2 regions of the Priestia sp. D51 genome follow, and region 2 is predicted to be linked to the other one. Evidence: riboswitches for the same ligand, from Rfam matches in the RefSeq annotation. Region 2 holds a riboswitch; the other holds the start of a gene.

The links. Region 2 has a riboswitch for S-adenosylmethionine ahead of ACNHOZ_RS05695 (sulfite oxidase-like oxidoreductase). Riboswitches for the same ligand answer to the same signal wherever they lie in the genome.
Region 1: it holds a riboswitch for S-adenosylmethionine, as region 2 does, so the genes downstream of both, ACNHOZ_RS15000 (hypothetical protein) here and ACNHOZ_RS05695 (sulfite oxidase-like oxidoreductase) in region 2, are expected to answer to the same signal.

What each region holds. Positions count from the first base shown of each region.
Region 1 is NZ_JBLTIR010000003.1:616,843-624,922, reverse strand. It holds gene ACNHOZ_RS15015 (CotG/ExsB N-terminal domain-containing protein) at 1-128, shown strand, start outside; gene ACNHOZ_RS15010 (VOC family protein) at 276-1,073, shown strand; gene ACNHOZ_RS15005 (M20/M25/M40 family metallo-hydrolase) at 1,092-2,705, opposite strand; gene ACNHOZ_RS15000 (hypothetical protein) at 3,173-3,415, opposite strand; SAM riboswitch class I at 3,484-3,585, opposite strand; gene ACNHOZ_RS14995 (amidohydrolase) at 3,649-4,803, opposite strand; gene ACNHOZ_RS14990 (GNAT family N-acetyltransferase) at 4,851-5,357, opposite strand; gene ACNHOZ_RS14985 (methyl-accepting chemotaxis protein) at 5,564-6,808, opposite strand; gene ACNHOZ_RS14980 (M48 family metallopeptidase) at 7,070-7,822, shown strand; gene ACNHOZ_RS14975 (DUF1259 domain-containing protein) at 8,026-8,080, opposite strand, start outside.
Region 2 is NZ_JBLTIR010000001.1:1,089,088-1,097,167, forward strand. It holds gene ACNHOZ_RS05685 (putative polysaccharide biosynthesis protein) at 1-1,448, shown strand, start outside; gene ACNHOZ_RS05690 (hypothetical protein) at 1,462-1,830, shown strand; SAM riboswitch class I at 1,972-2,078, shown strand; gene ACNHOZ_RS05695 (sulfite oxidase-like oxidoreductase) at 2,154-2,816, shown strand; gene ACNHOZ_RS05700 (MogA/MoaB family molybdenum cofactor biosynthesis protein) at 2,850-3,362, opposite strand; gene moaC (cyclic pyranopterin monophosphate synthase MoaC) at 3,375-3,863, opposite strand; gene ACNHOZ_RS05710 (molybdopterin molybdotransferase MoeA) at 3,978-5,243, shown strand; gene ACNHOZ_RS05715 (YvrJ family protein) at 5,258-5,389, opposite strand; gene ACNHOZ_RS05720 (hypothetical protein) at 5,824-6,255, opposite strand; gene ACNHOZ_RS05725 (GNAT family N-acetyltransferase) at 6,407-6,928, shown strand; gene ACNHOZ_RS05730 (GNAT family N-acetyltransferase) at 7,020-7,802, shown strand; gene ACNHOZ_RS05735 (hypothetical protein) at 8,057-8,080, shown strand, end outside.

The sequences.
Region 1 (8,080 bases), on a different contig from region 2:
GCACTACTCGTCGTTCTACTCGCCGTTCTAGCCGTCGCCGCTGTCGCTGCGGTTCACCTTGCTGCTCATACCCATGGTTTAATAAATCATTTGGCTGCTGCTTTAAAGGGCATGGCTATCGCCGCTAACTAAATCTATAGCAAGTCGTGTTTAAAACATACGCGGCTTGCTTTTTTATAGATTTTTATTTTACATAATCATTCGTTTTACTCTTCTTAAAAAAGAAAACGACGTATAATAGTAAAAAAGAATCTCTCTTAAAAGGAGGCCTATCCATGCACTTATCGTTTGATCATCTTGTGCATTTTTCACCTGATCCTATTAAAGCTCAGAAAGAACTAAACGGATACGGAATAAATGTTATTAAAGGCGGTATCCATGAAAAATGGGGCACTTTTAACACGTTGGCTTATTTTCACCTCAGCTATATTGAATGGCTTGGGCTTACAGATATCGCATTAGCTCAAACAGTTACAGATAATGATCTTATTCAGCAGCTTGTTAACGAACATACGTCACTTGGTCATTTTGGTCGATTTGCACTCCGTACAGATGATATGGATTTGCTGATAAAAGAGCTAGAAAGCAAGAACGTCACTGTAAAAGGTCCTGTAGCGGGGTCTCGTCAAACTAATGATGGAGAAAGACTTCAATGGAGAATGTGTTTTATTGAAGCTGACCACGATTCCTTGCCTCTTCCTTTTTTTATTGAGTGGGGTGAACCAGAAGAAAAACGCAAGCCAAAGCTAGCTGCTCTTTCTTCCCATCAAGCCGGTCAGCTGCAGCTAAAAAACATTTACTGTGCTGTACATAACCTTGAAGAATCCATCAGCAAATGGACAAAACTGCTGGACGTTCAGGCTGGCGAAAGCTACAAAGACTCTTTACTTGATGCACGTTGTCAAAAACTATATGTCAATGAAGGAAACCTTATTTTTTGCAGCGGAACACAAGGTGTTGTCCATGATACATTAAAAAAAGTTGGAGAGCGTCCATTTTTGGTTGAATTGGACCACGCTCTAACACCGCAACAAATTACCGTACAAGGAGCTTCTTTTAAATTCAACAAATAAACATCCGCGGGCGGATGTTTATTTCTGTGCTTCTTTTATAGCTTGATAAATGAAGTGAGGCAAAATCTCAAAGGAATACTGAACGTCTAATCTTTCGGTCCATTGATGCGCATCTCTTCCCAGCGGTCCAATGTTCAGCACCGGCATCTTGAGCTCCTCTAGCTCTTCTAGCGGGATATGATATCCTTTATTCCATAGAGGCATATTGGCTACTAACGTGTTAAATGTATGAAGCGGGTGCTGCAGGCTGGCATAGCTTAAATCCGAAATTCCACCAAAATAACTTTGTTCAACTAGCTCCACTTGGAATTGCTCTTTGGCAGTTGCCTGTACGTTTGACAAAATCTTTTGTACAAAGAGATCATCATGTGAACAAACGGCCGGGTAAAAAGGCGGCGTAAAAAATAAGACTATCATCGGAGCTGCTTCTTTACATAAACCAGCTAAAGAGTTTACTAATTTAATGGTTTTATTTCTGTCATCATCTTCTTGTGCCAAAAGTGCCGCTTCCATTTCTTGCACATATTTTTCACCGTGCTGTTTGACTGCATGAGTATAAAGTTCTTCATACGTCCATACGTTCACGTCAAGAGATGAACCCTCCATTCCCACAGCGTACTGCCGAGCAGCTTTGTTATAATGTTTTTTTACATTCAAAGCCGCTTTGTCAGCCGATTTCAACAGCAGATCTGTTACTTCTTTAAGAGAGCGGTTTAACATAAATAAATTAAATAATACAACGGCAGAGTGCGGAACTTGAACGGAATACTCTTCTTTTAAATCTTTTTGTATCAGCACAGTAGGAGGTGGACTCGTTTCATCTCTTACTTTTTCGCAAAAATCAACGTTTAATTCTATTTCTTTTGTTAAATAAGAAGCTAGTAAATTAGCATTCAAACCAGCTAGCGGTTCCCCTACATGAGTTTCTTTTCCATAACACAAAAAGCTTGGCATGATCTTCCCAATCGATCCTGAGTACACATAGTTCGTTTGATCACCAGGATAGCGGCTGAATACTGGTTCTGCATTTAGCATGAGAGAAAAATCCAGCTGATGTTTGCACGCAAGTTCTAAAAGAACAGGCACTGCTTTTCTCATTCCGAGCGAATTTACTTCTTCATCCGGTACCGACAGAAGCAGGATGTTTCCGTCAAACTCTCCGTTGCATGCTCGTTCAATCATACTGATATGCAGAGCAATACCTGCTTTCATGTCCATCGTTCCTCGGCCAAAAAGCCAGTCTCCTTTTATCATATCTTTTTGTACGTGCGCCGGAACTTGTTCCATATCATTATAAAAAGTACTCGTTAACGTATCAGCGTGAAAAGCATCCTTTTTCCACTGTCCATAATCTTGTACATCCACTACATCGTAATGACTGACTAATACAACTGTTTTATTCGTATTTTTCCCTTCAACAAAAGCTGTGACAATCGATCGCCCGTCTCCTGTTGAATGAAGCTCAACTTGCTCGTTTTTTTGGAAGTAAGGCAGCTTCAATAAATACGACGCTATCGATTCAGCCATTTCCACTTCTGCCATCGTTCCTGTCACGCTAGGTATAGAAACCAATTCGCTTACAAGCTTCTTTAACTGTTCTTTTGTTTGATACAAAGATGTTTTGTTCGACATACCCTTCATCTCTTTCCTTTTTCTAAATTTTCCATCAAACAAAACGATTCGTCAATCCCTTTGACAGAGACCCTTTCATTCTATCCCTATGTATCATAGTATGCGCCGCCTTGACGCACATGATAAAAAAAGAGTGCGCGGCTAGGGCTAGCACCGCACACTCTTTTTTTTTACTTTTCGTCATCTTCTAAAAAGTCTAGGATACGATCAATAAGCTGTTCGCTTCCTGCATCGTTTCCATGTTCAAGAGACATTTCCATTTCAATGCTCCTTTCATAAAATATTCTTGTTTTATAACATACCACAATTCATTTCGAATGTAACCTTTAATTTGTGTAAAAATTTCGACAATTTATGATTAATTTTAAAACCTAGTGAGTAATGATTATACCCACCAGATTCTTCAATTGTCAAAAAACATGCTTTCTATTTAAAAACACTTTAAAAATAGAGGCGCGAGCAGACTTCTATAAAAGACAGCCTACTCGCTCAAGCTTGGAACAGCATGATGAATAAATTTCTAGTTCATTTGCTTTTTGTACATCTTTAATATCTATGCCTACAGCATATGTACGAACATGGTTTTCGACCACAATTTCATAAAATGTTTCTAATTCACGATATGCTACTTGATAATGCTTTCCTAATAATTTTACGGCTTCCTTTAATGCTTTCTCTCCTGTATGTGCTGCAACTGCTGTATGACTCATAAAACCCTCTCCTTTTAGAAAAATAAAAAAAACTCATTTTGCTTAGATGCAAAATGAGTTTTTCACCCGTTTTATCACCCAAAGCACATGCTTTGCTGGTAGGAGCACCTTACATTCGTAGGTTGCTGTGGAGTCAAAGAGCCAGATCTCTCGTCCACTCGTGATAACTTTTTTAATTTAAAATTTATTTTATCAAACAATTCCATCCGCGTAAATAGAAAAATAAAAATATTTTAATTTTTTTGGTAATGGAATGAATTCAAAAAGTCAAAGCTTAGATTAGCAAAATAAGAAGCTGCTACAAGTAATGCCTCTTCATTTAATGAAAAAGAAGGATGGTGCCATTCATATTCTCCAGCCGTACCCATCCATACAAAAAATCCTGGTACACGCTGCTGATATACGGCAAAATCTTCTCCTCCAGGCGATTGTTCAGCTTCTACCACTTGATAACTAAGATTCTCTGCAGCGTTAATAACCAATTTTTCCAGCGTATCATCATTGTTTACTACAGGAAGATACGGATACCATTTAACGTCTACTGAAGCGCCGAAAGCTGCTCCAATCCCTTCAGCAGTTCGTTTCATAAGAGCCGGTATTTTTTCTCTCGCTTCTTCTTGAAAGGTACGCACTGTTCCTTCAAGCGTTACTTTGTCAGGAATGACGTTCCACGAGCTCCCTCCGTGGATTCGAGTTATGCTGACAACAACATTTTGAAATGGGCTGAGATTACGGCTGACAATGGTTTGTAAACTAGTAACAATTTGACCAGCAGCAGCAATCGGATCTACTGTTTTTTCTGGAATACCTGCGTGACCGCCTACTCCTTTGACGTCAATTTCAAAACGATCAACGCTTGCCATTAAAGGTCCCGATTTGACACCAATGGTTCCTACAGGAAGATTCGGTTTGTTATGCATTCCAAATATCGCTTCTACTCCTTCGAGCACACCTTTTTCAACGAGCATTTTTGCCCCAGAAGCCGTTTCTTCGGCCGGTTGAAAGATAAATCGAACCGTACCGCAAAGCTCCTGCTGACGCTCTTTGAGAAGAATGGCTGCTCCGATTATAGAAGCCGTATGAAAATCATGTCCGCATGCGTGCATAACACCGTTCACTTCAGAAGCAAATGGCAGATTGGTTTTTTCTTCAATTGGCAGCGCATCAATATCAGCTCGAATAGCGATAGTAGGTCCCGGCTTTCCTCCCACAATTTCCGCTACTGCTCCCACGTCTAAATGGAATGCATCCGCTATAGAAATATCGTAGTGCTTTAACCACTTTTTAATACGTTTAGTTGTTTCATATTCTTTCATTGAAAGCTCTGGAAACCGGTGCAGCTCACGGCGTATGTCTATTAGCGTATTTAGTAGTAATTGATCTGTCATATTTATCACTCTTTCACATTTCTTAATTTAGACCACTTCTCTATCTTTTACGACAAAGAGTGTACCTCATTGAATTTTTTATAAAGAAATACGGTCGTATAGCCTTGTGCAAGGTGCTTTTCTTTAGCTTGAACATATCCTTTTCGTTCATACATCTCAACTAACCAAGGATGTTCTTTTGCTGTTCCTAAAGACACACCTGGCGATTTAAACGTATTCTTTATTACCTCTTCCTCTACTAGATGAAGCAGCTTAGATCCAACGCCTTTCCTGGCAAACGACGGGTCCACTGCAAACCACCAAAAGTGCGGAACAGCAAAAGGACCTGGATGTTCTCCCCAAGGCATTCGTATAGATACAGTGGCAGCGATTCTTTTATCTTCTTCATATACATAGCAAAGGTTTTGAGAAATATTTTTCTTAACGAGGGCAAGATCAGCAGTAGCTGCTAAGAAAGGAATGCCTAGCTCTCGAATAGGCTTATATGCTTGTAGAGTTAAGTTCAATAAGTTATCCGCGTCGTCATTTGTTGCCAAACGGAATTCATTTTTCATCTCTTTGTCTCCTTATATAGTACTTAAATATTTTATTTAACTTATAAGTTTACTAAGAATTAAAAAAGGCAGACTGCCGCCTTGCGTACTCACTATACAACTGCTTTTATAGAGTGTCAATTCTATTTATCGTTTTCTATAAAAGATATAAATAAAACGAATACACGCAGAAAACTGCGCGTATTACGTACATATCAAGATAGACTTCAGGACTCACTTACCGTAGCTTTTAAATTAGCGGCCAACATCACAAGTTCTTCTATAGATGCTAACTCTTCTTGTGAAGCCGCAGCTACTTCTTCAGCGTAAGCAGCTGCTTGTTTAGCAACCTCCGAAAGGGTCATGACGGACTCCATTACTTTGAACGAATACCCATCAATCTCTCCTGTTGCTTTTGTCATTTTGTTCATTTGTTCTTGAGCGGCAAAGACATCTTCCATAATTGTGGAAAACTGCTGTGTTACATCTTCGACAGTGGCAATACCAAGCGTGACTTCTTCCGTATTCACTTCCATGTTTTGATAAGCCCGCTTTGCCTGTACTTCAATTTCTTTTAACAAATGACTGATTTGTATAGCGGACGTTTTAGATTCTTCCGCTAGCTTACGTACTTCCCCTGCCACTACAGCAAAACCTTTTCCATGTTCTCCAGCCCTTGCAGCTTCAATAGCAGCATTAAGTGCAAGAAGATTTGTTTGTTCAGCAATTCTTGTAATTGTATTAATAATGCGGCCAATCTCTGCGGAACGATCTTCGAGTCCCTTTACTTCACTGGTCGATATCTTAACGGTTTCATAGATTTTATTCATTTGATTCGTCACATCTTTCACCACAACATTTCCGGTAGAAGCATGTTCAGAGGCTCTGTTCATCGATTGTTGTACCTTTGAAGAATGATCAGTGATTTTCTGAAGCAGCTTGGCCATATCCACCATAGCTTGCTCGGTTTCAACCACACTTAGCAACTGCTTATCAGAACCCGCAGCAATTTCTTGAATAGACATCGTAACTTCTGTCACAGCTGTTTTTGTTTCCTCCATGCTTACAAGCAATTGCTCTGAGGAATGACTGACCGTGCTCTTTGTTTTACTTATTTTCTGACGCAGCATTCTCATGTGAGTCATCATTTCATTAAATGAAGATATGAGTGTACTAATCTCATTTTTCCCTTTCAAAGGAACAACATCTACAGATAAATCGCCGTTTGAAATCCCTTTCATTGTTTTTGACAAATTTTCAACCGCAATTATGTAGCGACGTATGATAAAATAGAACACGGTAGTTGTAAAAGAAACAAACAGAAATGTAATCACTAGCGTAATCGAAGCTGCTTGCTCTTGTTTCACAATAAGATAATAATTGGTTACTTCAATTACAGTAGATGTTATGGCCATCATGGCTGCAATCATACATAGCATTTTCATGCGTAAACTTTGAAAAGCTTTTTTCATTTTTTCATTCCCTATACAATCTAAAGACATAGAATGTCTAATCTATATTAGTAGTATCGGCATATTTTTATATTTTTTTGTAAAAACTAAAGAAGAATTGAAACAATTATTATTGGCGCTTTCCCACTAAATATTGGAATACATATCTTCCTGCAAGGCGCTGCAACAGCAGTTGATAACTGTCTGATTATTCTTTCATTTGACCAAACTCTACCTTTGCTTATAAAATGAAGATTTGTAGAAAGGAGTACGAAAAATTTTATGTATACGTATCAAACAGGCAATCAAACAATTGACTACAAAATTGAAGTCGTTCCAAATAGAACCGATATCACGGTGCAAATTTGTGACAAAGAAGGGGTAAAAGTTATTATCCCAAGAGGTCTTAATGAAAACAATGTGCGTTCAATCATCGCACGCAAAGCAACATGGATTTTAAAACAACTAAACGGTTCACAACCAGCTGAGGAAAAGCCAGCTGCTCCAAAGAAAGAAGCAGTAAAAAAAGAAACAGCTAAAAAAGAGGCTCCTAAAGCAGCAGCTTCTGCAGCTAAAACTGGTTCTTTTGAAGAGGGAGACAAATTCCCTTACCTAGGGCGTCAATACCGCTTAAACATCGTTCGTGGAGATGTAGCAAAAGCTGAAATGACATTCCGTGCAAAATTCATTGCTACAGTACCTGAAAGCTGGAACGAGCAGCAAACAAATGAAGGTATTGGACAACTATTAACAGAATGGTACCAAGGCCGCGCAGGTGAAAAATTCCAAGAAGCTTTGAAATCTGTTAAAAAAGCAGCTGACAATGCTCCTGAATCTGTTAAGTGGGACGAGTTGGGTGAAGAATACGCTACGACTCAAGATAATACAATCGTATTAAACTGGCGTTTGCTAACAGCTCCTCTTGCAACAATTGAATATGTCATTGCTTCTCAATTTACAAATGCAGATGAGTTATTCGAAGATGCAGCTGAACGCAAACAGTGGTTAAGCGATAACACCCTAAACGCATTTTAAGTTTATACATAAAAAAAGCACGCGGCGAACGCGTGCTTTTTTTATTTTGATACAAGAGTCTTACTGCTCAAAAATTAGTTAACCTGATAGGTTCATTCAAACTCATTTTATAAACCAATATATAATATACATGTTTAAAGTTTTATTAATCTAATTTTAAAAGCAGTAAGTAAGACTAAACTGATTCTATAAAAAACTGCTTTTTATCCTTTTAGTACTCTAAACGCTTCTCTTACTTTTCGTGCAAAATCTAACGGT
Region 2 (8,080 bases):
TATCGACAATGGGTCTTCCGCTTGCTGTTTCGAAGTATGTATCGAAATATAACGGTCTTGGAAACTACAGGGCAGGGCAAGATCTATTAAAAGCAGGCCTTCTATTAATGACGATAACAGGCATAATAGGATTTTTAGTCCTCTATACCATGGCGCCTTCGCTCGCTGAGCTAGTGATTAACGGAAAAGATTCCTCAGGAAATAGTCAAAAAGACGTGGTATACGTGATTCGAATGGTGAGCTTTGCTTTAATTATTATCCCACCTATGAGTCTATTACGAGGCTACTTTCAAGGTAACCAGTCCATGGGACCATCCGCGCTAAGTACAATTATTGAACAAATAGTGCGTGTGCTGTTTATTTTAGCAGGAGCATACGCTGTTATTCATCTCTTTCATAGCACGATGACAAAAGCTGTTGGAATTGGTACGTTTGGAGCGTTTATTGGAGGCTTAGGGGGTATAGGGATTCTCGGTGCGACGTATCTAAAACGCAAGCGGCTGATTATGAAGGAAGTGGATAGCGGAAAGAATAATAAATCTGTTCCGTTCTCTTTAATGTTCAAAGAGCTTGTGACGTACGCTGTTCCGTTTGTATTAGTTGGTTTAGCTATTCCAATCTATCAAAATATTGATACGTTTACGATTAACATGCTTTTTCAATCAATAGGGTATGGACAAGCTAAAGCTGAAACGATTAACTCTGTCATTGGGTTAGCGCAAATTTTAGTAATGGTGCCGGTATCGCTAGCAACTGCCTTCAGCATGTCGCTGATTCCGGGTATTACATCTTCTTTTGTGCAAGGAAATTTACGAGAAGTAAAAGGAAAGATTACAAAAACGCTGCAGCTGCTGTTGTTTTTTACTCTTCCTTCTGCGGTGGGGCTTTGTTTATTGGGTAAGCCGGTATATATGATGATCTTTGGAGCGAAAAACAGTCCTGAAATCGGTGGAGTTGTTTTACAATGGTATGCGCCTGCTGCCATTTTATTTGCTCTTTTTACCGTAACAGCCGCGATTCTTCAAGGAATTAATCAGCAAAAGAAATTAATTTTTGGCTTGGGCTTAGGTATTGTTGTGAAGATAGTATTAAACGTACTGTTGGTTTCAAGCTTAAAAGAAATTGGACCTGTTGTCGCGACGTACGGAGGATATGGTGTATCGGTTATCTATAACTTTTATTTAATTGAAAAATCCATTTCTTACCGAGTTCAATCACTAGGAAAAGCCGCGTTGACTCCTGTTTTATTAGTAAGTGTGATGTCAGCCGCTGTGCTTATTGGCAATTATGCTTCTCACTATTTTCTGGAAAATAAGCTGTCTGCATCTTCACTTGCGAGTAGCACGTCTTGTATTTCAATAGCTTTAGGTGCTGCTGTGTATCTAGGGCTTGGAGTCAAAACAAGTTTAGGGCAATCTGTTGTGTTAAATAGAAGAAAAAGAATGTAAAGGAGAGAAAGAAGTGTCAAAACGATTTGTACTAACCGTAGCCGCTGGAGGATGTATCATAATCTTCGGCGCGCTGCTGCTACTAAACTGGGAAAAGGTGTTTGGAGACTACCGTCCCATTCAAACAGCAACAGCCGTATTCAAGTTAGAAGTGGGAAGTCAAGATGTAGCAAAGACTACGGATTCAGATAATGTTCTTTACTATATGGTGAAAAAAGGACATTTAGATGAATATATTCAACTGATGAATGAAAAAGGCTATGTGTTAAAAGAGAAAGATATTGATCATAACCGACTTGTTTTTAACAATGGACAAGAGGATGAGCAAATTTACTACAAGCGCTTTGCTAGGAAGTATACGATGATTGATGGAGAAGGGTAAAGGCTTTACATACTTAGTAGACTAAAACCTTATAACTCTATCTGTTTTTAAAGTTTTTTGTGCGGAAAAGAAAAATAATATTGACAATTATGACAAAAAGCTTAATACTGACTTTATTACATAAAACAAATACAATTTGTTTCCTTATCAAGAGAGGTGGAGGGACTGGCCCTGTGAAACCCGGCAACCGCTGTCTATGACAGAATGGTGCCAAATCCTTAAGAGTGTATCGCTCTTAGAGATAAGGAAGAAGCTGAAACAAAGCTCTTCCTTATTTATTTAAGGAAGGGCTTTTTATGTACAAAAAACAACGAGGTGATAATTTGAACAAAGCAGACCGTATTAAACGAATGAAAACACCGGAAATTGATCCAAAGTATGAAGGACGAGTGCCTCCGGGTCAGGTAGTAACAGAGCGCTTTCCCATTTTACACGAAGGCGATGTGCCGGATTATAACTTAGAGGAGTGGACGCTTCGCGTGTTTGGGTTGGTAGACAAAGAAGTGATGCTTTCGTATCAAGATATATTGAACATGCCTCAAACAACGGTTAAATGTGATATTCACTGCGTAACGAGATGGACAAGACTTGATAATGAATTTACGGGCGTGCTGTTTGCAGACTTTTTAAAAGCAGTTGGCGTGGAGTTGAAAAGTAAATACATCATGCTGCACGGAGATAATGACTATACGTCAAATATTGAAGTAAAAGATTTACTGAGAGACGATATTCTTCTCGCTCATTCCTTTAACGGAGAGCCGCTTATACCTAAGCATGGATATCCGCTGCGATTGGTTGTGCCGCATTTGTACTTTTGGAAAAGTGTCAAATGGCTTCGGGGCTTTGAAGCTATTGATGAAAACCATCCGGGCTTTTGGGAGCAAAACGGCTTTCATCTTAGAGGAGATCCGTTTAAAGAAGAGCGTTTTTCTGGAGAAGATTTAGGCATTCCAGAAGATGAGTGGGTACATAAAGACTATGATTAATGAAAATGCCTATGCTTGCGCATAGGCATTTTGTTAGCGCTGGCGGTTTAATTCCCACACAACGTGGCGAAGTTCAGGCAAAATCAGTTTGGTCATAGCTAGGCGAACAGCACCGCTTGATCCTGGTGTAGAAAAAACGGCTTTTTCGTTAATCGTCCCGGCAATTGCCCGGCTCATAATCGCTGCGCTGCCAATGTCTTCGGTGTAGCTCAGCATGCGAAACAGCTCGCCAAACCCGACGATTTCTTTATGAATCAGCGCTTGAACGGCTTCAATTGTGACGTCTCGTTTTGTAATGCCGGTGCCGCCGTTTGTGAGAACAACGTCAATGTCCTCAGCACTGCATCCGGCAAGTATCGCTTGTTGAATCGACGTTTGATCGTCTTTTACAATTTCATAGGAAGCGACCTGCATCTCGTGTTCTTTCAGAAGTTGGATCATTAGCGCGCCGCTTTTATCGGTTTCTTTTGTACGTGTATCGGATACCGTAATGACTTTGCAGCGAACGGGCTGAGTTGCTTTGGATTTATGTTCATGTGCGCTCATTATGTACCTCCTTTACGCTTCCGTACGCTTGTAGTCACCGTTTTTGCCGCCTGATTTTTCAAGCAGATATGTTTCGCCGATAATCATGCCTTTATCAATGGCTTTGCACATATCATAAACGGTTAGAGCGCAGGCAGAAGCGGCAGTTAAAGCTTCCATTTCAACGCCCGTTGAGCCTTCCGTTTTAACAGTTGCTTCTATTAATAAACGATACTTGTCATTGCTTGTATCCCAGTCAAATGAAAGGTTTACGCCTTTTAATAAAAGAGGGTGACACATCGGAATAATGTCAGACGTGCGTTTTGCTGCCATAATCCCTGCTACTTGTGCCACAGCAAGCACATCGCCTTTTCCGATTTTATGTTCTACAATGGCTTCGTGAATTTCTTTGTTAACGAGTATGCTTGAACGAGCTGTTGCAACGCGGCGAGTGATAGATTTTTCGCTAATATCGACCATATTGGCACGGCCTTGGTCATTAAAATGTGTAAAAGAAGACATCGGTGTTTTCATCCTTTTTCAGTAAATTTTGTTGTATGATAGAAATAGTGAGATATGCTATGATTTTACACCATAGCGTAAAAAGTGAACAGACATAAAGGAAGTGAAGAATGTATGTTAGAAAGCAGAACACCTATTTCAATTCCTGAAGCAATTGAAAAAATTATGACATATAAAAGAAAAGGCAGCATCGAACGCGTATCGATCACCGAAAGCTACGGGCGCTATTTAGGAGAAGATATTATTGCCGACCAAAACGTGCCTCATTTTAATAAATCGCTTTATGACGGCTTTGCGGTTCGAGCACAAGACTGCGTAGAAGTATCAAATGAACATTCTGTAGAGTTCGAAGTTGTAGGTGAAATCGGCGCTGGCTCTGTTTTTGGAGAAGAAGTAAAGCCGTTTCAAGCAGTGCGCATTATGACAGGAGCGCAAGTGCCTCATTCATGTGATGCGGTTGTGATGCTTGAAGTAACGAAGTCGTATGAAAAAGAAGGCAAAACGTATATGGCGTTAAGCAGGCGGGCTTCAAAGTGGGAACACATTGCGTTAAAAGGAGAAGAAACAAAAAAAGGAGACGTGCTCGTTTCAAAAGGAACGCGCATTAATCCGGGCGTCACGGCTTTTTTAGCTACGTTTGGCTATGCGGATGTAGCCGTGGTGAAGCAGCCGGTGGTTGGCGTGTTAACAACGGGAAGTGAACTGCTTGATGTAAACGAGCCGCTAGAGCCAGGAAAAATCCGCAACAGCAACTCTTATATGGCACTTGCGCAAATCGTAAGAAGCGGGGGAATTCCGAAATATTTACGGAAGCTTGAAGATGATTTTGACCGCTGCTATGAAGCGGTAGAAAAAGCACTTGAAGAAGTGGATATTTTACTGACAACCGGCGGGGTATCCGTTGGTGACTATGATTATTTGCCGGCTATTTATGAAAAGCTTGGTGCCAATGTGCTGTTTAACAAAATTGCGATGCGACCGGGAAGCGTCACAACAGTCGCAGAACGAAACGGACAGCTGCTGTTTGGATTATCAGGAAACCCATCTGCTTGCTATGTCGGGTTTGAACTGTTTGTACGTCCGATTGTTCGCAGCTTTTTACATTCACCGGCGCCTCATTTACATAAAACAAAAGCGGTGTTAAACGGCCGTTTTAAAGAGCCTAATGCATTCACAAGAATGGTACGGGGAGAAATGACAGACGAAGGCGGAAGGCTCTTAGTAACGCCTGTTGGCATGGACAAGTCAGGCGCTATTTCGTCATTAGCTGCAGCAAACGCGCTGGTTGTTCTTCCGGGTGGAGAGCATGGATACGATAGGGGAATAGAAGTGGATGTGCTGCATCTCGAAAAAGAAGGTACAAGTTCGCTTTGGGTATAAAAGCAGAAGTCTGCTTATTGCTTGTCCTTTTTTTCAATAAGAATTTGAAGCAGTTCTGTAATTCGATCTAATTTGCTTTCAATGCGCACGAGTAAGTAAAAAGATAGCGCAACTGGAAAGCCTAATTCTTTAATATAACTAACCAAGTTTTCTATAATTGCATACCTCCTTCAATTAGAAGATACACTATAATATGTGATTTCTAAGTATTTGTTCGCAGGACATACATCCATTTTTAAGACAAAAGTCCTTAAGAAATAAGAAAAAGCAGCCTCGGCATTGGCAAGCGAGGCTGCTTTTTACAAGGGTTCATTCACACGTATTCAAGTATGAACGATTATTGGAATTAAACTATAACATATTTTAAAATATAAATAATACTTTTGATGTGTTCTAACATATGAATAAGAGGTGCACTTTTAATTCATCGATTTAATTGGTCCTCCTAATGAAAAATCAACTAAATGAAGGATGTATAAAAAGCTGCATATTCTATAAAAGTGACTTTTTCAGAACTCTTACTTCCCTAAGGGTTCTCTTTTTTGCTGTGTGCCTAAGAGGGTGGTTTGTGTACACGGTCTTAATCCTGAGATAAATAAATCCAGTTGATTTCATCAAATTCTTCAATACTATAATTTGAGCCTACGTTTTTTAATATTTTATTGAAGAACTTTAGATTAACTTCATGATCATACAAATCTTCTTGAATGTATTCCTTAATAATAAAGTTTGTTAAATTTGTATTATTAACAAAGTCTGAAAAGAACGACGTTATAAGGTCTGAATCTTCTTCGTTTAATTTTTCATCATTAATGATCGAAATCCTAAAAACGTTTAAAATCGCGTCAATATCTTCTGCATCCATATAACATAATGGATCTAGTTTTTTATCTTCTTCTGTAAATGGATTTCGAGTGTCTTCAATAACTACATAAGATATAATTCTTCCATTTCTTGATACATGGAAGATTTCTAAATCACGCAATTTTAAATTTCTATGAAGTGATATCATAAGTTCCTCCTATTAAAATGTTGATTTACGATATCTTAATAAATTAGATATTGGTAAATCTAAAAAGTATAGTATTCAGTTTACAGTAAAATAATCTTGTGTGGTATTAATTAACAAATATATAAACGTAAAAAGAGAAGAGGATACGTATATGAGAGAGTATTTCTTGAAAACGAAAAGGTTAGGATTTTCCATTTGGCATAGTGATGATGTTAAATATGCAAACTCTCTTTGGCGAGATGAAAACGTAACGAAATTTATTGTGGCAAATGGAAAAATGTCTGTCGAGGAAGTACGAAATAGACTTGATAGAGAAATAGATATGTATCGTCAACATAACATTCAGTACTGGCCTGTTTTTTTACTCCAAACGAACGAACATGTAGGTTGCTGCGGTGTGCGACCTTACAATATTCAAGGTAAAACTCTAGAGTTTGGCATACACTTAAAACGTGCTTATTGGGGAAAGGGAATAGCTCAAGAAGCAAGTCAAGCAGTCATAGATTACTCTTTTACTAACCTTGAGGTAAACAGTTTATTTGCGGGGCATAATCCTAAAAATAGAGACTCTGCAAAATTACTTAATAAATTAGGGTTTAAATACACGCATGATGAGTTTTATAAACCTACGGGGTTGCAACATCCTTCTTATGTACTTACTAAAGAAGGATAGCGGCAGTTAATTTTTTAAATAGCCTAGGACATGTTTTGTGTTAACTAGAAAGAAATAGATAAACAAATACTTTATTAAGGAGGGAGATCAAATGCATTGTTTAGAACCAAAAGATTATCATAAGATACACAACATTTTAAAAGCATCATTTAAGACTCCTACATTTGCTTTTTCTGTCGTTAATCATGTGATTGAAGGATCTGTGTACGTAAATAATAGTATGAAGCCAACATCAGGATTTCTTAGAATACGTGCAGGCGACTATTACGTATTTGGTCAAGGAAATGACTTAGTGTTTAATAATTCTCTCTATCGTTACTTCGTTGAGAATGTTTATGGTAAGGAAAAACGTTTTACTGTTTTTACTCCATCGGCCGACTGGGAGGCTTTTTTTGACGAGACTTTCCAACCTTACCTAAAGAAAATGATGCGTTCTAAGTATAGATTTGTTCCTTCAAAAGTTCCTTCTCAGTATAATCTTCCCGATCTTTATGAGTTAAAAGATTTTAACTCCGACGCTTTAAGAAAAAGTAAGAATTTTAATGAATCATATATAGTGGATTACTGGGGATCAGAAAGTCATTTTCTGAAAAACGGATTAGGCGTTTGTGTTATCCATAAAGAAAATATTGTCGCTGAATGTGTGTCGATCTTTCATAGTGGAACAATAGCTGAAATCGATATTGTGACTAATCCTAGCTATAGAGGACAGGGACTGGGAAGAATAGTAGGTCAAGAGTTTATAAAAAAGTGTTTAGAAAAGAGCGTTATGCCTGCTTGGGATTGCGATAATAATAATGAAGCGTCAAAAGTATTAGCTAGTAAACTTGGATTTTCTAATGAAGAGAGGTACGCTTTATATGTATTAAAATGAAAAGCCCTAAAAATAGGGCTTTTTTGTACCGATTATACTTTTAAAGCAACAAAGTCTAGATAGAATAAGCATGTGTAAGCACTGTTCTAAAAGTATGTTACAATGTAATTATAAGGAACAAGAGGGGGATATAGGGATGTTGACGGCAGTAGTTGTAACTGTTTCAATTTTATCTTTAGCTTGGATTGTAGGGAAAAAAGAGCAACCAGGAAAACAATGATTAGATTAGAAGAAAAGCATCTGAGGTGGTATATATGCAAAAACAGCAAAGCATTACT